DNA from 2 places in the Fictibacillus halophilus genome. Region 2 is predicted to be linked to the other one. Evidence: riboswitches for the same ligand, from Rfam matches in the RefSeq annotation. Region 2 holds a riboswitch; the other holds the start of a gene.

Region 1 (10,685 bases), 1.4 Mb from region 2:
CTTCATCTACTATGAGTACGTCAAACTCATTTTTTTCTGATTCATAGAAACTGCCTGAACCTTTAAATAGATTATCGATTTGTGTTTTCTTGATGGTGCCTTTCAGTTTAGAAGCATAAACGCTACGTGGAGCTGAATTTTTTGAGACATATAATGCTGTTAAGTCTTCATTGATAAGATTGACAAGAAGATTTATAGCCATAACGGATTTCCCGGTTCCTGGTCCTCCTTCAATTACCATTACTGTCTTCTGATTGCTTTTGATACTCTCAATTGCTAAGTGAAAGGCATCTTCGTAAAACACTTTTTGTTCATCAATAAGCACAAATTCTTGATTACCTTTTAATAAGCTTGCGAGTGAATTTTGTAAGGATTTAGACGGCCGAATTTTACCTCGCTCAATCTGATAAATCAATTGGTTATGGTCACCGTAACGAACATATTTCTTTATAAAATCTCTTAATTTCTGTATCTCACCTTTTGCAAACACAGGTGCTTTAGCGAGATGATCTGAATAGTGAGGATCCATCAATGGGTCATTTTCTAACTTTCGATAGTTATGTAAATAGGCACACGGTTTCAATGCAATATGTTGATCTTGTACATTCTGATTAAAATCTTCAATTAAAGCAGCGTATGACCAAGCTTGATAAGATGGATGCGTGACCGTTCTCATTTTTCCTCCAAGATAGGTAGACACAAGTGCATCTTTAGACGTTACCTTTTCAACCTCAGACCATTGTTTTAACTCTACAATCACCACATGATCTTGAGCACCGTCATGGCCAGCTATTAAAAAGTCGACACGTTTAGATGTATTTGGAATCTTGAATTCTATCGCGACAGATGTATCATCTGGAATCTCGTTATCCTGCATCACATTTGACATGCGGTGAAGAGAATTCTCCCATGAGTGGATTTCACTTTTAGAAGTACGGCCGATTTTCTGTTGGTATGACTCGTAAAGACGTTCGACGAGAAGCTCGTTTGTAACATCGGATATAAATTCAGTCTTGGTCGCTTCGTAAATAATCAAGTTAGCGTCACCTCTTTGGAATTCTTCTCCATATATTTTATCACTTTACTAAAAGGAACAGAGTTATCATTCAAAAATTTGTAAAAGTTTAATGTGAGTATAATTAAACTCAGTTTTATTTTTATTTGATGGGTTTTGTCGCTTTTATGATAAAATAATACTTGCATTTTACATATTTTTCTATTTAAAGAATCGATATAGGAGAGATCATCTTGTCCAAAAATAGTTTAACAGAAAGTAAAATAACTCAAGTATTAGATTGGGCCTATGAAAAAGCAGTAAATGGATTACCTGGAACCGACACGGCAGCAGAGCTAGCAGAAAACTATTTAAGAAAGCATACTTCTGTAGATGATGCTATTGATAGCTTAATCCGATGGCAAAATGCTAAAGGTGTAACAAGTGGTTTTGTAACTGGATTAGGAGGTTTAATAACATTACCTGTAGCCGTTCCATCAAATATTGCATCAGTTATGTATGTGCAAATTAGGATGATAGCTACTATAGCCTACATGAGAGGTTACGAGTTAAAAGATGACCAAGTAAAGACTTTTGTATTTGTATGTCTGACTGGACAAGCTGCTACAGATATTTTTAAACAGGCTGGAGTTAAATTCGGAACTGCTATCGCTAAAGAGGCCATAAAAAAAATACCTGGAGAAGTTATAAAAGCAATAAATAAAGCTGTAGGCGTCAGATTAGTAACGAAATTCGGAGAAAAAGGAATTATTAACTTAGGAAAAGCTGTACCTTTAGTAGGTGGATTAATTGGCGGGGCGGTTGATGGTATAGGTACTAATACAATAGGAAAGACAGCGAAGAAAGTATTTCAATAGGTAAAGGGTGTGTTTGATTGGACACAATTGTTGATCTACAGATAGTAAGCAAATCGTTTCAAAAGAAAATGATCTTAGATAATGTATCGCTTTCAATTCCACCTAACAAGGTAACGGCAATTGTCGGAGCAAATGGTTCGGGAAAGAGTACATTGTTGAAGATGATTGGCGGAATAATAAAACCTGATAGCGGTCAAATCCTATATCGGAACGATCCGCCTATTAAAATTGGTTATGTACCTGAGCAAACCCCTGTGTTTTTACCTTTTACACCGACTGAATATCTCATACATATGGGAACGATTAGAGGATTACCTATTAAGTGGCTGAAAAAACGTATTGATAGCTTACTTGAAGTTTTTCACTTGGAAGACGAAAGAAATACTCGAATCACTCATTTTTCAAAAGGAATGAAACAAAAAGTTATTATTATGCAAGCAATGTTAGAAGAATCTGATTTGTTAATTATGGACGAACCGCTTTCAGGCCTGGATTTAAAGGCACAAAATGATTTGGAAGAGTTATTAATTTCCTTAAAGAAGAGCAATATTAGTATAGTTTTAACGTGTCATGAAACCAAGCTACTAGAAGAGGTTGCGGACCAAATAAATGTCATTCAAGATTGTAGGATTATTCAAATCGATAATCAACAAGAACATAGTGAACCTTTAAATAGACTCGTATTCGAATTACCGAAAGCTGTTTCCATCGATGCATTGAAACATATTATTACCTATGAAAAGGAAATTGATGCCGGAAGAAGATTGATAGAACTGAATGTGAGTCAAAAACAAACAAATAAAATAGTTAGTGAATTTCTGGACCGCGGTGCTTTAATAAGGCTGTTAGCGCCTTTACATAAGAGAGAAAATGAATTCTTTAAGCAGTTTTAAGGAGGAAATTTAAACAGTGAAGGGTTTGATTTTATACCACTTTTCCACTTATTTCCGAACATATAAGTATATTCCGCCATTTTCAGTGTTTATTATGATGCTTGTAATTAACTATACCTACGTACCCAATCCAATCTTAGATAGCTACGCTTATACTTCAATTTTGCTCTTTTTTATTATGGGATGGTTTACTATTACTATTTTTCATGCAGAGGATGAGGGGCAAAAAAATATTACTATAATGCATCTTAAGAATAAGAAGACATATTATATTGCACTTGAATTAGTTTGTATACTAATCAGTGTGGTACTAAGTATTTTAGCTGTTTTATATCCTGTTACTTTTAATGCCTTTTCCCCAGGATTAAATAATGCTCATATTGCTATGGGATTTTTAGCACATTTTAGCCTGGCTATCCTTTCTGTAGCACTTTCATCTTTTTTTACGAGAGACCTTGTGAGAAGTAATGCAAACACTTGGTGGGGTGTAAGTAGTGTTCTTATAGGAACATTAGTAATAGCTGTGGCAAAAATCGAGATCCTACAATTTATTAGCTGGATTACACCACCTTTACGTTATTGTTTGGAAATTATGAGTATAGATGACAATCAAATAAATGTATTTCCTGTTCAGGCTTATGAAAAGTTTGGATGGATTATACTTTATAGCTTGTTCTTCCTATCAATTTTCATAGCTTTCGTACAAAAAAGAAGAGTGCAATGAAGGGTAAGAGAAATGTTCCTATGCATCTTTAGGCTTTGGTCTGTTAGTTTCAAGCCAACCCAATATTTATGAGCAAATGGTAAAAGTTAAAACCTTTAACCAGTATTGTACAGTTGACAAAACCTCAACTCCGTAATAGTATTGAAAATTATATTTAGAACTACTAAAAACTTATAGATAGCAAGCTATGATCGCTGTAGGTCGTATTACAGCAGGAGCAGCTTCTGGAGAGACCGCTTTGTTAGCGGCGCCGAAGGGTTCACCATCTCAGGCAAACGGACAGAAGAGTATTGAATTTTGACATTGTTGTGCCTGTCATTTATAGCGCAGTGAATGCTTTTTTCATATTCTAATGTACAAGAGATTGGAGATTCTTCCAGTCTCTTTTTTTTGCGTTTGATTTGCATCTTAGAAGGAGGATTCATACGTGTCACAGCAAGAGTTGAAGAGAGATTTAGCTAACCGCCATGTGCAGCTGATTGCCATTGGCGGAACGATTGGAACTGGGTTATTTTTAGGTTCAGGAAAAGCGATTCAGCTTGCCGGACCGTCTGTTATATTTGCTTATTTAATCGTTGGGATCGCGTTGTTTTTTATGATGAGAGCGTTAGGAGAACTGCTGCTTTCAAAGGAAGGCTATGAGTCGTTTACCGATATTGCGGAGGACTATCTTGGTCCGCGAGCTGCGTTTATCACAGGATGGACGTATTGGTTCTGCTGGATCATGACAGCGATGGCCGATGTGATTGCGGTCGGTGTCTATGTTCAATATTGGTTTGACATACCGCAGTGGGTCCCGGCGATTGTCTGTTTGCTTCTTTTACTTGGGCTGAATCTGTTAACGGTAAAGCTTTTCGGGGAATTGGAGTTTTGGTTCGCTTTGATCAAGGTGATTACGATTCTAGCGTTGATTGTGATTGGCGTTGTCCTACTCGTCATTGGTTACCAAACGGATGCGGGTACAGTCTCTATAAACAACCTGTGGGATCATGGAGGTTTGTTTCCTAACGGGATGACTGGGTTCTTACTCTCGTTCCAGATGGTCGTGTTCGCGTTTGTCGGAGTGGAGTTGGTCGGAGTGGCGGCAGCAGAAACATCTGATCCTAGAAAGAATATTCCATCTGCGATCAATAAGATTCCACTTCGAATTCTATTTTTCTATGTGGGTGCATTGATCGTGCTGCTATGCATCAATCCTTGGACACAATTGAACGCGACGGAAAGTCCATTTGTTAAAACGTTCAGCTTAATAGGAATTCCGCTTGCAGCTGGAATCATTAATTTTGTTGTGCTAACTTCGGCGGCATCTGCTTGCAACAGCGGGTTATTTTCAACGAGCCGCATTCTATTCACATTAAGCAAGAGTGAGCAGGCTCCTCGATCTTTTAAGAAACTAACGAAAAATTCTGTGCCTGGAAACGCGCTTTGGGTTTCGGCTGTTGTTGTTTCAGTAGGAGCGCTTCTCAGTAAGCTACTTCCAGAGCAGGCTTTTGGCATCGTAACGACCATCAGTGCCATCTGTTTCATTTGGGTGTGGAGCGTGATCTTGATCAGCCATATTAAATACCGTAAGACACGATCTGATTTGCACAAAAAGTCGGCGTTCAAAGCACCTTTTGCTCCATTCATTAACTATGTGGTGCTTGCGCTGTTCGGGATCATTTTAATTGTGCTGCTCGTGGCAGAAGCTACACGTCCGGCGTTATTGCTGACACCCATTTGGTTTATTTTATTATTTTTCTTGTATGCTTTTAAAAAACCTATGCTGAAATAAAAGGATTGGTTATTTGGAATGCATCATTGATCTGGATCTTTAGAGACATCTTACATTTTATAAGTAGCATCTTTAAGCAGGTGATAAGCAGGAAGCGACGAATTTTCCTTTAGAGTTAATTACAAGGAGGTTTTTTAGGGTGAATTTGTCAAGAAATCGGAGAACAGATACTGCTTCAAAAGTCATCCCAGTTCCACCTCAAATCGTCTATCTAGCTATTATAAATCCGGATTCACTCATTCAATGGCTTCCGCCTGAAGGGATGTCGGGTAAAATTGATACCTATGATTGCCGTGAAGAAGGAGCTTATAAAATGACGCTTACGTATGAATTGGATGAGTTGATTCTTGGCAAAACGTCGGACAACACCGATGTGGCGGAAGGAACATTTTTGGAGCTGGTCCCAAACCAGCGAATTGTCCAATCTGTTAACTTCAATTCCGAAGATCCTGCTTTCTCGGGTGAGATGATACAGAAATGGATATTGGAAGATGTTTCGGGAGGCACTAATGTTACCATCGTTTGTGAAAACGTACCAGAAGGTATTCGTAAGGAAGATCACGACACTGGACTAAGGTCCACGTTAGAAAATCTTGCTGCTTTTACTGAGAAATTGTAAACAGACACATGAAATTTATCGGATTAACAAGTCAGAGATTTTTTTAAATCTCTGGCTTGTTTCAGTTATTCTATTCATCAGCGCGTATCTTTTAGTTTTTTAGTTTAGGGGCGCGGGGACGGTTCTCGTGCTTCTTATTATATTATTAGATGGAAAGGTAAATCCTTTAGTGTTTACAGTTGTAAGTTAGGAAGCAGCAGAACCGTCCCTTTGCTTTCCCTACCGCCTCGCACTCCATCGATTTATCAGTCCAACTAGATGACCATTTACGAAAATAACCCCAAGGATAATGATTGCTCCACCTAGAATACTGGTATAAATAACCTTTTCATGTAGAAGTAGCACGGCTGCTATCAGTGTAGAGACTGGTTCAAGGTATAAGAAAACAGATACTTGAGTGGCCTCCAACACCTCTAATGCTTTTGCCCAGTACCAGTAGGCAATACCGGATACAAAGACTCCAAGGAAGATAAGATGAGCCCATTCTACTCCATCTAGAAGAGTAAGCTTTTCCCAGCTTTTGTTCTGATAGATGAATGGGAGAGTAAGCAAAAGTCCCAAAGTACTCATGTAAAAGGTGAGGACCAATGCAGGCAATGGCACTTTTAGGCTTTTTAGTAAAACTGAATAAATGGCCCAATTTAAGGTACTGAGAACCATCAGTAGATACCCGATGTTGATCGAGAATCCTAATGACCTGTCTCCACCTACTGTTGTGACCAGCAACACACCACTAATGGCCAAAATAATTCCAATAGCCTTTGAAAATGTCATCTTTTCATGCAGAAAGACCATGGAAAGAACGACGGTGAAAATCGGGGATAACGTAATGAGCCAGCCTGCAGAGGATGCATCAATGGATAAAAGCGCGCTTGCCTGAATAACTTGATGAAGAAAAACACCAAGAATCCCTAATACGATTAAGTGAGGGATATACTGTATCGGCAGCTTCATGGAATGTTCCTTTTTTACAAGGATAAGTACTAATAAAAATAATGCACCTATACCAAAACGGATGACCAGAAGAGTAAAGGGATCAAGCTTGTCCAGTACCGCTTTAGTCGAGACAAAGGATATTCCCCAAAGGCTGATGGACATGGTGGCATACAATGAGGCTCCTAGCATTTTTCGAAATGAAATCATAGATAGGCTTTCCTTTCCCAGTCAATTGTTCTACCATCTTATGCTTGTCCTCGAAAAAACATGAGGATGAGAAGTTAGCTAGGGTCAAGAAAGTTCTTGTGAAACGAGGGGAAGGAAGCGGCAGAACCGTCCCTTTGTTTCATGAATCCATAAATAAAAGGGCAGAAACGCATTTACTCCTGTGTTTCTGTCCTTTTAGCATGTAAGGCTATCTTAAATTACAGCATTAAATCAGCGATATTTGATGAAAATGTCTGCTGTCTTTCATTTCACGAATGGTGTGAGCTATTTTTTCTATTCCGGGTTGTATTTGATGTTTTTCAACTTGAGAAATGCACAAGCGAATGAGGTTATCTTGATTAAATTCAGGCAGAAACATTCTTTCGCCATCATCAAGTAAAAGGTGTTGTTTATTTAATTGAGTTGTAAGCTTTTTGGCTGATACGTGAGGAGGCAAATAGATGGAAAGGTAAAAACCCGTATCAGGCTTCGTATAGTGCGTCCCTTCAGGAAGTAACTGTTCACATGCCCTTTTTAGTTCATTTATCTTATGAAAATAGATGTCCTTAATCTTTTTCAGGTGGTTGTAATACATTCCGCTTTTTAAATAAATGTCTAATGCACCTTGTGAGAGAACGGGACTGTTAAAGTCGGCACTAAACTTATTACGCAAAAAGCTTTCGATCATGCTGTTCGGCAAGACAACACTCGCAATTCGGAGCCCGGGGAGAAAGACTTTTGAAAAGCTTTGTATATAGATGACTCTTCCTAATGTATCAAAAGCGAAAAACGGATCGGCTTTCTTATCACGCTCTAATTCGCCTAAAAAATCGTCTTCTACGATATATACATCATATTTAGCTGCCAGCTCTACGATTCTTTTCTTCTCACTATTTGTATAGGAATGGCCAAGAGGATTCTGAAATCTAGGAATGACATAGAAGAACTTAATCTCGTTATTTTTAAATATAAATTCAAGACGTTCTAAGTCGATCCCGTTCATGGATAGTTCAATGCCAAAGGTCTTCACTTTGTTAAGTTTAAGCGTTTCAATCATCCCGAAATAGGTTGGTTGTTCTATTAAAATATTCTTTTTGTTGTTAGGAAAAGAGAGGGAAGTTAATATATGAATCGCTTGCTGTGATCCGGAAACGATGACGACATGGCTAGGATCGGTAAACACTTGAGAAGATTGAAGATTTTTAGTAATTTGGGTTCGCAATGAAGGAAGACCTTGTTGATCGGTATAGGTGAAAATTTCTTCTTTATAGTGTTCGATCGCTTGATTTAAACAGTGTTGAAATTCTGTGTAAGGCAACAGCGTTTTATCCGGTCCAGCAGATAAGAAATCAATAACTTCGGGCTGATCTTCAGAACGTCGAAATTCATTAACGATATAATAGCCCTTTTGAGGCACCGTATAAATCAAATGCTCTTTTTCCAGCTCATTGTAAGCTTTGATAATTGTATTCTTGCTACAGTTATACCTATCAGATAGCTGCCGGATAGAGGGCAGCTTATGGCCGGCTGCTAGTTTCCCGTCTATTAGCTGCTGCTTAATGGCCTCTAAAATGATCCTGTATTTTGGACTCAATCGTGCTTCACTCTCCTCTAACTGTACCCTGACAGTGGATGAAAACAGCGATAGTATCATCTATCACGTTCTAATAGTATGTGATTATATCCATTATAGTCGGGGAGGAAGGAAATTGGAAAAAGAAAAGATAGGGTTATATCTAGGCTTAGCAGGTGTGATCTGCTTTAGCCTTACCTTGCCTGCGACGACTATCGCTGTTGAAAATTTCGGGACGACGGTCGTTGGGTTAGGAAGAACGGTGCTTGCTGCATTGCTTGTAGGGATCATACTGATTGCAAAACGGGAAAAAGCGCCTAATCTACAGCAGTTTAAAAGCATCCTGATTGTTGCAGCAGGTGCAGTTTTAGGTTTTCCTTTACTCACTTCATGGGCAATGAAGACGCTGCCGGTTTCACACGGCGCGGTGGAAGTAGCGCTATTGCCATTAGCAACTGCCGGCATCGCTATGTACAGAGCAGGAGAGAGACCATCTGTACGGTTCTGGATATCTAGTATGATTGGTTCAGGAGCAGTTATTTTATATGCAGGTTCTTTAGGCTTTGGTTCTCTTCAAGTTGAGGATGCAGGAATCTTAGCTGCCGTCATCATCTTAGGTCTTAGTTATGCAGAAGGAGGCAAGCTGTCAAAGGAGATCGGAAGCTGGCAAGTCATTGCATGGGCTATCGTGATAGGAGCGCCTTTTTTTGTCATTCCAGTAGGGCTGAGTATTTCTGCCGAGATGTTACATGCTCCCGTACAAGCTTGGGGCAGTTTAATCTATTTGGCGGTGGTGAGCCAGTTTTTAGCATATGTCGCCTGGTACGCGGGCATGGCATTAGGGGGAATTGCGCGGATTAGCCAGCTGCAATATTTACAACCGTTTCTGATGATAATGTTTTCAGCCCTTTTTTTAGAAGAATCCATCACGACGATGACAATCGTCACTGCTATCATTGTCGTCGTTTCTGTATACATGGGTAAAAACGCACCGATATCTAAGTACCAAATAAGTGCAAAGATTAGTGAGACAAGAATGAGCAATAAGGGATAAAGAGATCAATATTAAGAAAAAACACCTAATCCAGCTTGTCCCTAGCAATGTTTTGCCTCAGACATCTGATTAGGTGTTTTCATTTATCTATGCTTTTAATTTAACATCAAATCGATCAGCGTCCATCACTTTTACCCAAGCTGCGATAAAGTCACGTACGAATTTTTCTTGGTTGTCATTTTGCGCATACACTTCAGCGAGAGCGCGAAGTTCCGAATTAGATCCGAACACAAGATCAAAGCGAGATGCTGTTCGTTTCACTTCTCCTGATTTACGGTCGCGGCCTTCGTACTCGTTAAAGCCTGTTGATTTCCACTCTACGCCCATGTCGAGCAGGTTTACGAAAAAGTCGTTCGTTAACGTGCCAACGCGGTCGGTGAATACTCCTTGTTTCGTATTCTTATAGTTTGTCCCAAGAACACGCAGACCTCCGACGAGGACTGTCATTTCAGGTGCAGAGAGACCTAGTAGCTGTGCTTTATCGACGAACATCTCTTCAGGGCTTGTACTATATTCTTTCTTTTGATAGTTGCGGAACCCGTCTGAAACGGGCTCTAATACATCAAACGTATCGGCATCCGTTTGTTCAGGCGTTGCATCTCCGCGTCCAGGTGTAAATGGAACTGTCACATCAAAGCCTGCATCTTTTGCTGCCTTTTCAACGGCTGCACTTCCGCCAAGAACGATTAAGTCGGCTAGGCTCACCTTCGTGTCGAGCTGATTTTGTAGATCTTGATAGATTCCTAGAACTTTCTCCAGCTGCTCAGGTTCGTTTGCTTCCCAACTCTTTTGAGGAGCTAGACGGATGCGTGCACCGTTCGCACCGCCGCGCATATCAGAAATGCGGTACGTGCTTGCTGAAGCCCATGCGGTTTTTACAAGCTCGCTCACGGTTAATCCTGTATTCAGGATCTTTTCTTTTAACTGCGCAATGTCAGATGGTGATAGATCGTAATCTACACTCGGAACAGGGTCTTGCCAGATGAGATCTTCGTCTGGAACCTCAGGACCTAAGTAACGAACTTTCGGCCCC
Region 2 (10,685 bases):
ACAGCGAGACTTGTTATTCGCGCGTCATTGACTGGACACCTCGTATTATCTACGATGCATGCTGCAGATTGTATCGGGTGTATCGAACGTCTTCGAGAATTTGGTATCCAAGAAACGGAACTGCAACAAACATTGATGGGAATTGTATCTCAGCGTCTGATCTCAATACCGTGTCCTTTTTGTGGAGACGAATGCGTTGATTTTTGTTTTAAATCTAGAACGTATAGAAGAGCTGGAATATACGAGATGCTTTGCAATCAGGAACTATTATATGCTTTAAGTAAGGTGAGTCGTAACAAGCCTACTTATAAAAATCTCTCTTTTTACTTTAACCACGCCTTTGCAGCAGGTTATGTAACAAAAGAAAGCTACGAAAGATGGATGGGAGGAGAAACAAAAATTGATAAGAAGGGGCTGGAATCGGACTTCTCAAGGGACGTTTCTTTTTAAGCTTGGTTTTTTGTTAGATCAAGGCTATTCCATTAACAAGAGCATTGAGCTCGTCAAGTCTCAGCTTCCGCAAAAACGGCGAGAAGTTGCTGATGACATGCTTGAGATCCTTGTCTCTGGAAATCCTGTTATCGATATCTTTTCGCCATTGCATTTGCCAAAAGAAATTGTAAGTTCTATAGCTATAAACAGTGCGAATGGCAACTTGACGAGAAGTCTCATGGAGAACGGAACGTTTATGAAGAAAAAAGCTGATTGGCGTGCACGTTTGAACAAATCGATTAGATATCCTCTCTTCCTGCTATTCCTTACCGTATGGATCGCGATCGTATTTTATCAATTCTTATTTCCTCAGTTTTCAATCCTGTTTTCATCACTTGAAGTCAAAACCCCGTTGTTTACTACATGGATGCTTACGTTTTTAGGAATCATGCCAGTCTTTGGAGCATGTTTCCTCGCTTTAGGCATCACTCTATGGATTGTCATCACTGTTATGAGAAAGAGGGCTAAGCCTTCTACTCAGATGGACCTACTCATGAGAATTCCAATCTTAAAAAAATTTCTTGTTTTAATGAATACACATTTCTTTAGTGTTCATTTTGGGTCGATGCTGCAAAGTGGTTTATCTGTTTCAGATGCCCTTCTTGTTATGGAGAAGCATTTAGACAAAGGTTTTTATAAGGAAGAAAGTCAGAGGCTTCAAAAAGGTCTCCTAAATGGAGCTGAACTAACTGACCTATTGCTTGCAAAGCCATATTTTACGAATGAATTAGCCGAGATTGTTCGCTTTGGTTTGGCTCATGGAGAACTTGGCAGAGAATTGATTTCTTATGGCGAATGGATCTTTAAGGAGTTGGAAGAAAAGATCTACTCATCGCTGCAAAAGATACAACCCATTCTATTCGCAGGGATTGGTGTATTTGTCTTATTAATGTTTGCCTCTATGTTATTGCCTATGTTTACACTCATGGAAGCGTTATGAGGAGGAATAATATGAAAAATGAAAAAGGATTTACTTTGATTGAGATGATGATCGTGCTTTTAATTATTTCGGTGTTAATGCTTATCGCTCTACCGAGTATGACAAAGAATAACAGTCTCGTAAAATCGTTAGGCTGTGAAGCGACCATTGATCTTGTGCAAGGGCAAGTTGGGGCCTATGAGGCAGAAAAAAACACACTGCCTACAATAGAAGAACTGAAAGATGGTGGATATATTGATACGGCAACATGCCCAGACAAAAAACCTTTGCTAATCGATAGTAAAGGAGTCGTTTCAGTGAGCAGTGAAGAGTGAACGGAGGAGCAGAGCACATAAAGAAAAGTCAATTAGGTTTTAGTTTGATAGAGATGATGATCGTTCTTTTGATCATTGCTACAATTAGTGCTGTTGCGTACCCATCTTATGATAGTTTTAGAAAAAATCGGGAGACTGAATATTTTATCCGGACTTTTCAAAAAGATATCGTGCACATGCAACAAAGAGCAGTTAATGAGAATCGAACCTATAACTTATCGATCGATAATGAAAAGCATAAATACGAAGTGCGAGGAAACGGCAGTAAAGAACCCGTAAAAAAGCACTTTCCAAAGCATATCTGGTTTGAGAGTCATTCGATGATATTATCTGTTCAATTTAACCAGAATGGAAATATCAGTCGCGCAGGGACGTTCTATATTCACTCTGCTAATGCTTCGTATAAGATGGTTTTTCAATTAGGTAAAGGTAAATTTTATGTTGCGAAACAATAAGGGCTACCTTTTGCTTGAAGCTTTGTTTAGTGTACTGTTGATTTCAGTAGTGTTTTCGATATGTTTGCCTTTCATCAATACCTCGTATCAAGAACAAAAAACCTCAGAGCAACTGCTATATGCGATGACAGAAGCGGATCATGCAGCTGCCTCAAGAAGTGTGACGACGCTTGTAACAGATGAGCGTGAGTGGATAGATGATGGAATAGTATATAAGCTAAAAACACGAAAAGGTGTGACGGATGAATACGAAACTTGTATTTCGTTCAGAGGTTCTAACCAAAAAGAGTATACAACATGTGCGAGTTCATTCTAGAATTACCGCAAACAAAAACGGCTATACGCTTGTAGAATCGATGATCGCTCTAGGCGTATTGATCGTAACTGCTTTTATGATCACACTGTTGTTAACACATTTACAAAAACAACCACAATCTATTCAGTCTGAGGAAACAGCTCTGTTTTTTTCAATGATTGGAAAAGAAATAAGAGAAGCAGCGGCTGTTGAGGTAAAGAACAACGCGTTGTTTATTACTTTATCAACCGGTGAAGTGATCAGTTTTACACGTTATCATTCTCTTATACGAAAACAAGTGGATGGGTTGGGTCACGAAGTATGGGTTCAAAATATTCAAGAGATGAAAGTAGAAGAAATTCAGGATAGTTTTGTTAACGTTACGCTGACGGATAAGGAAGGAAACGAGGCTCGTCGTGGTTTTAGGAGAATGGGTCATGAATGAGAGAGGAATGGTTTATCCTTTAATCCTAACTCTTTGCTTTATCGTCTTAATTTTCTTTAGTTTTCTAACAGAAAAAGTAGCTTCAGAACGGCGTTTTGTATACATGCAAGAAGAGCAACTCAGACAAGTTCGACTTATCCAGCAAGGTGTTGATCGAGCTGTTATATGGGTAGAGAATCTTGCAGTTTATCCATCAGAACGTATACTTAACGTTAACGAGGGACAACTAAAGGTGTTGGTTACGCAAACATCTGTTGATGAAGTAATGTTCATGATTGAAGCTGTTACCTCGCGGCAGTCTACAAAAAGGGTAAAAGTGTATTATAATGTTACCCAGAAAAGCGTTACAAAATGGGTGGAGGGTTAAATTTGAACACCATATATTTAGTCGGTTTCATGGGTTGTGGAAAAACATCTGTAGGAAGAGAGCTTTCAAAACGTCTAGAAGTTCCTCCTTATGATGTTGATTCAACAGTTGAAAAAGATCGCGGACAAACGATAAAAGAAATATTTAAAAACGAAGGGGAAGAGGCTTTTCGTAATTACGAGTCTCTTGCCATTCGTCAGCTGCCTGTACAACATGCTGTTGTTATGACGGGAGGCGGTGCGGTCGTAAGAGAAGAGAACCTAACGTACATGAAGAACAATGGGATTGTCATCTATCTAAAGACGAGTTTTCCAGTTCTTTGGGAAAGGCTGATGAAAGAAGAAGAGAGAAACAAGAGACCTATTCTATTAACTTCTTCAAAAGAAGAGGTACAGAAACTCTTTAACGAGAGAAGTTCACATTATGAAAAAAGTGATATTGAGATCGTCACAGACCAATTTACGACTGAAGAAGTATGCGCCCACATTTTAGAAAAATTAAGCCGTTTAAACCTACGTTAATTGGCCAAAACTAATCAATGAGTGCTTCTATAAGGGAGTTTTGCCAATGGCTGCAGGATCAGACGTTATCAAGTTTCTTACTCAGAGAGTCGTTAAATATTTGGATGAACCACAATCAGTAAGAAAGGAAAGGCGTATCACAAAAAAGAATGAGCGGGAGCCTTTACTTACTTATCTTTTTGGTGTTGTGCCAATGGGACTTGGTCTCGTGTTCCGTAGAAAGAGAAAGAAGTAGGCTGGAAAAAGGAAGAGCCGGGATACAGTTCCCGGCTCTTATTTATTAGGCAAGATAGAAAAGTCCGCCATTTATGATCTCTACGATAATCTGTGGCTCATATTGGGTACGAAGTGCTTCTTTTTCTATGTGATAGGCTTCTGGTTTCGTTAAAGAATCCTCATAAAAACTCTCTAATAGTTCGAGATCTTCATTCCATCTTTTTTTAGCATCTTCGGCCCACGTGTGATCATCTGCCTCAATGACTTCCTGAATTTTATTTTCCAATCTTTTTATCGCACTCTGAGGCTTAATAAAAGGAGAGAGCGTATAACAAAAATCTGGGATCCTCTTCGTTAACAGCATTTTTTGAAGGCGTTGATGAAATTGATCTTCTATCGTTCCGTTTATTAGTTGAATGCCGTATGAGAGAACCTGATCTTTCTTTTGATCACACTGAAACGTAACTTTAACGTTCAAACATAACCAAGGTTGCAGTGGTACCTGTGCTCCTTGCTGAGGAACAGATTCATACAGCCGAATGAAAGAGGCGAGCTTCTTAGTCGACCCAAAGATCTGATGAAGTCTCGGTGAACCAAAGTGGATAAACTCACCTTTTCCATCAGGAGCTTGCTGTTGACCCGTTACTAAAGTTAACGTCATCGGATTCGGGGTACCTCCCGTTTTTTCGAGATAATGCCAGTAGAACGGACGGTTCATTAAAACTTTATCGAGTTCAGTGGTCAGTTGAACCTTCATATAACTAAAGTTTTTCTCTTGAATCCTACATTCGTTTGCATCAAAATATCGCTCAAGAAAGCGATGTATCTCGTGCTGCTGCATGCTCTTCCCATCCTTTCTGCTTGATCCCGCCATCAAGGTTGATCAAGGAAGCAAGGTTATCCATCTTTACTCGGATCTCACCTTCACTTTCAGACGTATTCATGATATCTGCAATATGGCGTTCTATGTTCTTGATTTCAAATTTCGTTAAGATTTCATCGAGTTCTCCAATAACACTCTCAAACAGATTGATCTTATTGTACAGCAAGTTTAAGATGTGCTCTTCAATCGTATTCTGAGTAGCGAAGTTATAGATATGAACGTCACCTTGCTGACCGATACGATGGATACGTCCGATCCGCTGCTCGATCCTCATCGGGTTCCATGGCAGATCATAATTGATGATATGCTGACAGAACTGCAGGTTTATTCCTTCACCACCGGCTTCTGTTGCGATCAACACTTGAGCTCGTGTTCTAAAGAGGTGAGTCATCCAGTCCTTTTTGCTTCGCTTAAACCCGCCTCTAAACGGTACAGAAGAGATGCCGTGCTGCTGTAAAAACCATTGCAGATACAATTGAGTACCACGGTATTCTGTAAAAATGATGACCTTGGAATCAATCGATTGAATCAGCTCTAACGCTTTTAGAGCTTTAGAGTTTTGATCGACGAGTTCAATTTTCTTCATCAACGCTAAGACTCGTTGTTCCATTAAAGAGTTTGATACATCTTTTTGAAGCATATTTTTTAATGTTAGAAAAACGGCTTCACGCGAACTGCATGCTTCTCGCTGCAGGGTTACGATAGAAAATTTACTTCGGTCAAAGTAAGAGTCTTTTTTTAGTTGAGAGATTTCATCGTATAGATCACGTTCTGTTTTTGATAATGTAATAGGAATGGTTTGAACAAGACGCTTCGGCCATTTTAGACCAGTCTCTTCTCGTCGATTACGAACCATCACCTTATTTACGAGCTGCTTCAGCTTTTCTTCATTTTTTAGTGAATACTTATCTTCTTTATAATCTTTGTCAAAGTTTTCTCGATTTCCTAAATGGCCAGGCTTTAATAGAGATACAAGATTAAAAATCTCCTCAACTCTGTTTTGTACCGGAGTAGCTGTTAATAGTAAACAGAACTTCTTTTTTAATAACTGTACAAATTCATAGTTTTTCGTTTTCTTGTTCTTTAACTTATGTGCCTCATCGATGATAACAAGATCATAGTCTTGATTAAGAACGATGTCGCGGTGCGGGGCTCGTTTTGCCGTATCAATAGAGGATACGACTACATCGCATTGTTCCCATACATATGCCTTTTTCTGAGCAATTGCAGGAATAAAGAACTTTTGATTCAGCTCGTTCGTCCATTGAATAACGAGTGATGCAGGAACGAGGATCAAAATTTTCTTAGCGAGTCGGCGTATCATGTACTCTTTTAGAATCAAACCTGCTTCTATCGTTTTTCCTAATCCTACTTCATCTGCCAAGATTGCTTTTCCGTTCATCTGTTCAATAACGGTAGTCGCAACGTCCAGCTGATGAGGCAAAAAAGTCATCTGTGGGAGATGATCTGGAGCTTGAAGACCGAGGAAATCAGGAATTGCTAAGTGGTGTTCGGCTTCAAGAGCTAAGTTATATAATTCCCAATTGGCCCAAGGTCCATCTTCTTCCACACGCTTTAAAAAGTCATCATGCCATTCTCGCTGAAACTGAACGTCGATTTTCATAACGGATTTCCTTTCTTTAAAAAAGTTCGTTGCCATTCCTTTTGTAAAAATGATAGGATAATAATGTAGTAAACATAGTAATAGTATGTGCGACCTTGGACAATAACATACTCGCGAATGAAAGTAAGAGGAGAGACTGCGTTAGCGGCGCCGAAGGAGCAAACAATTGTGAAACTCTCAGGCAAAAAGACTCTTGCTAGACGCATCTCTGGAGAGTGCTTTTTTAATAGATGAAAGCCACCAACGAAGAAACTCAAGGATATTTACTTGAGAAACTTACAGGTTGCAGGACAGAGGATCCCATTTATAAGGGGTCTTTCTGTCCTTTTTTTGTCCAGAAAAGTCCGAAAATTTTTAAGTATGAAAAAGGAGGAATTCACATGGCTACATTGTTACGAACACCGTTATTTGAGACATATAAAGAACACGGTGGAAAAGTAATTGATTTTGGTGGTTGGGAGTTGCCTGTTCAGTTCTCAAGTATTAAAGAGGAACACGAAGCGGTTAGAACGAAAGCCGGTTTATTCGATGTATCTCACATGGGAGAATTTGATGTTCGAGGACCTAATGCCCTATCGTTCTTGCAATATACAATGACCAATGATGTTTCGAAACTTCAAAACGGCCAAGCGCAATATACGGCTATGTGCTATGAAAACGGTGGTACAGTAGATGACCTTTTAATCTATAAAAGAGATGAAAACGATTACTTACTCGTTGTGAATGCCTCAAATATTGAAAAAGATTTTGAATGGCTTATGAGCAAGAAGCCTGAAGGTGTAGAACTTGTGAATGTATCTCCTGAATATGCGCAGCTTGCTATTCAAGGACCTAAAGCAGAAGAGATTTTACAAAAACTTACGGATACCAATCTTTCTGAGATCGGATTCTTCCGTTTTAAAGAAGATGTTTCACTAGCTGGAATATCTGCTCTTGTTTCTCGAACAGGCTACACAGGAGAAGATGGGTTTGAGATTTATTTGAAAACTGAACATGCAGAAAAACTGTGGAGATCGGTTCTTGAAGCGGGTCATGAAGATGGATTGCTTCCTGCAGGACTTGGGGCGCGTGATACTTTGCGTTTTGAAGCGAAGCTTGCTCTATACGGTCAAGAACTCACAAAAGAAATTACCCCGATAGAAGCAGGTATCGGATTCGCTGTAAAAACAGATAAAGAAGCAGATTTTATTGGAAAAGAAATTCTAGCAGATCAAAAGAAGAACGGTGCACCTCGTAAGCTAGTTGGTATCGAAATGATCGATAAAGGAATTCCTCGATCACATTACGAGGTATTTAAAGGTGATGTGAAGATCGGAGAAGTTACAACAGGAACACAATCGCCAACATTGAAGAAGAACCTAGGACTTGCTCTACTTGAAAAGGATTTCACGGAGCTTGGAACAGAGGTCGAAGTACAAATTCGTCAAAAACGTTTAAAAGCAAAAGTAGTCGCTTCACCATTTTATAAACGAGGAAAATAAGATATTTAAGGGGGAGAAACCATGACGTTCCGCTATTTACCGATGACTGCTCAAGACAAAAAGGAAATGCTTGAAACGATTGGAATCGAAACGACAGAAGATCTTTTTCAGGATATTCCCGAAGAAGTTCGGTTTAAAGGACGCTTACAAATCGAGGAAGCTTTGTCAGAACCTCAACTAGTTAAAGAGATGAGCCGCTTGGCAGCATTAAACAAAAATACAAAAGATCATGCTTCGTTCTTAGGCGCTGGTGTATATGATCATTACACACCATCAATCGTAAACCACATGCTTCTTCGTTCGGAGTTCTATACAGCATATACACCATATCAGCCTGAGATCTCTCAAGGTGAACTTCAAGCGATCTTTGAGTTTCAAACGATGATCTGTGAACTAACAGGTATGGATGTTGCCAACTCTTCTATGTACGATGGTGGAACTTCACTTGCGGAGGCTGGTTTATTATCAGCAGCTCAAACACGTAGAAAGAAAATTGTTGTATCAAAATCCGTACATCCAGAATCACGTGCCGTTTTGCACACTTATGCAAAAGGCCAGCATCTTGAAGTGGTAGAAGTGGATACAGAAGATGGTGTTACTTCATTAAATGCATTGCGTGCCGAAGTTGATGAACAAACAGCATGTGTGATCGTTCAATATCCTAACTTCTTCGGTCAGATCGAACCTTTAAAAGAAATAGAAGAAATCGTGCATAGTGCTAAAGGAATGTTCGTAGTTTCTTCCAATCCTTTAGCACTCGGCGCACTGACTCCTCCTGGTAAATTCGGTGCGGATATCGTAGTTGGTGATGCACAGCCGTTCGGGATCGCACAAGGTTTTGGCGGACCACACTGTGGATATTTTGCAGTAACAACCAAATTGATGCGTAAAGTTCCTGGCCGCTTGGTCGGTCAAACGGTTGATGAAGACGGGAAGCGCGGATTCGTTCTTACCCTTCAAGCAAGAGAACAGCATATCAGACGTGATAAAGCGACGAGTAACATCTGTTCGAACCAAGCGCTTAACGCACTTGCAGCTTCAATTGCCATGACGGCACTTGGAAAACAAGGTGTGAAGGAAGTAGCACACCAAAATATACAAAAAGCTCATTATGCAAAAAAAGTTCTTGAGGAAAAAGGATTCAAGACAGCGTTCACTGGACCTTTCTTTAACGAGTTTGTTATCGAGTTAAAGTGTACAGCTAAAGAAGTGAACGCCAAACTATTAGAATCTGGCATCATCGGTGGATATGATTTAGGTCTTTCGTATTCAGAACTTAAGAACCATATGCTTTTAGCGGTTACGGAAATGAGAACAAAAGAAGAGATCGATCAGCTTGCAAATGTATTGGAGGGATTAGCATGCGTACAGAACATCAGTCATTAATTTTTGAATTGTCTAAACCAGGTCGAGTAGGGTACAGCATCCCTGAACTTGACGTTCCAGAGATTAACGTAGAATCTATCATCCCTTCCGATTATTTGCGTACGGAAGAAGCGGATCTTCCTGAAGTGTCAGAGCTTCAAATCGTTCGTCATTACACAGCGTTATCCAATCGTAACCATGGTGTGGATTCTGGTTTTTATCCACTTGGATCATGTACGATGAAATATAATCCGAAGATCAATGAAGATGTAGCACGTTTCCCTGGATTTGCAAATATCCATCCGCTTCAAGAAGAAGAAACGGTTCAAGGTGCGATGGAAATGATGTACCGTCTGCAAACATCTCTAGCTGAGATCACAGGTATGGACGAAGTAACTCTGCAGCCGGCAGCTGGTGCACATGGTGAATGGACAGGTCTTATGATGATCCGTGCTTACCATGAAGCAAACGGTGATTTCAATCGTACAAAAGTAATCGTTCCTGATTCAGCGCACGGAACTAATCCAGCGTCTGCAACCGTTGCAGGTTTTGAATCGATCACGGTGAAATCCGATGAGCGCGGTCTTGTTGATCTAGAAGATTTGAAACGAGTAGTCGATCAAGATGTTGCGGCTCTTATGCTTACAAATCCAAATACGCTTGGTCTTTTTGAAGAGCATATATTAGAAATGGCTAAGATCGTCCATGAAGCTGGCGGAAAGCTATATTATGACGGAGCGAACGCAAATGCGATATTAGGATTTGCTCGACCTGGAGACATGGGCTTTGATGTCGTTCACTTGAACCTTCATAAAACGTTCACAGGGCCACACGGTGGTGGTGGACCAGGATCAGGACCAGTTGGGGTTAAGGCAGATCTGATTCCATTCTTGCCAAAACCAGTTCTTGTTAAAGAAGATGATCTTTATAAATTCGAATATGATCGCCCGCAATCGATCGGACGAGTGAAGCCTTTTTATGGCAACTTCGGCATTAACGTACGAGCATTTACGTACATCATGACGATGGGGCCAGACGGGTTACATCAAGTATCAGAGAACGCCGTATTAAATGCTAACTACATGATGCGCCGACTTGAACCTCATTTCGATCTTCCATTTACACAACACTGTAAGCACGAGTTCGTATTATCAGGTCGCCGTCAGAAGAAACTTGGCGTAAGAACGCTTGATATCGCAAAACGTCTCTTAGACTTTGGCTATCACCCGCCAACGATCTACTTCCCGTTAAGTGTAGAAGAAGCGATCATGATCGAGCCAACAGAAA

Evidence for each region. A riboswitch is a leader RNA that binds a small molecule or an ion and turns the genes downstream of it on or off. The one in region 2 is predicted to bind glycine.
Region 1: it holds a riboswitch for glycine, as region 2 does, so the genes downstream of both, I5J82_RS16955 (amino acid permease) here and gcvT (glycine cleavage system aminomethyltransferase GcvT) in region 2, are expected to answer to the same signal.

The regions. Positions count from the first base shown of each region.
Region 1 covers NZ_JAEACF010000001.1:3,323,845-3,334,529, reverse strand. The annotation lists gene I5J82_RS16975 (DUF2075 domain-containing protein) at 1-1,036, opposite strand, end outside; gene I5J82_RS16970 (EcsC family protein) at 1,249-1,872, shown strand; gene I5J82_RS16965 (ABC transporter ATP-binding protein) at 1,890-2,765, shown strand; gene I5J82_RS16960 (ABC transporter permease) at 2,782-3,489, shown strand; glycine riboswitch at 3,704-3,782, shown strand; gene I5J82_RS16955 (amino acid permease) at 3,917-5,263, shown strand; gene I5J82_RS16950 (SRPBCC family protein) at 5,403-5,882, shown strand; gene I5J82_RS16945 (DMT family transporter) at 6,102-7,025, opposite strand; gene I5J82_RS16940 (aminotransferase-like domain-containing protein) at 7,252-8,619, opposite strand; gene I5J82_RS16935 (DMT family transporter) at 8,735-9,652, shown strand; gene katG (catalase/peroxidase HPI) at 9,740-10,685, opposite strand, start outside.
Region 2 covers NZ_JAEACF010000001.1:1,938,280-1,948,964, reverse strand. The annotation lists gene comGA (competence type IV pilus ATPase ComGA) at 1-450, shown strand, start outside; gene comGB (competence type IV pilus assembly protein ComGB) at 401-1,432, shown strand; gene comGC (competence type IV pilus major pilin ComGC) at 1,444-1,746, shown strand; gene comGD (competence type IV pilus minor pilin ComGD) at 1,743-2,201, shown strand; gene I5J82_RS10180 (type II secretion system protein) at 2,188-2,517, shown strand; gene I5J82_RS20350 (competence type IV pilus minor pilin ComGF) at 2,501-2,941, shown strand; gene comGG (competence type IV pilus minor pilin ComGG) at 2,934-3,308, shown strand; gene I5J82_RS10165 (shikimate kinase) at 3,311-3,829, shown strand; gene I5J82_RS10160 (YqzE family protein) at 3,876-4,064, shown strand; gene I5J82_RS10155 (YqhG family protein) at 4,110-4,886, opposite strand; gene I5J82_RS10150 (DEAD/DEAH box helicase) at 4,855-6,552, opposite strand; glycine riboswitch at 6,670-6,755, shown strand; gene gcvT (glycine cleavage system aminomethyltransferase GcvT) at 6,933-8,033, shown strand; gene gcvPA (aminomethyl-transferring glycine dehydrogenase subunit GcvPA) at 8,055-9,419, shown strand; gene gcvPB (aminomethyl-transferring glycine dehydrogenase subunit GcvPB) at 9,395-10,685, shown strand, end outside.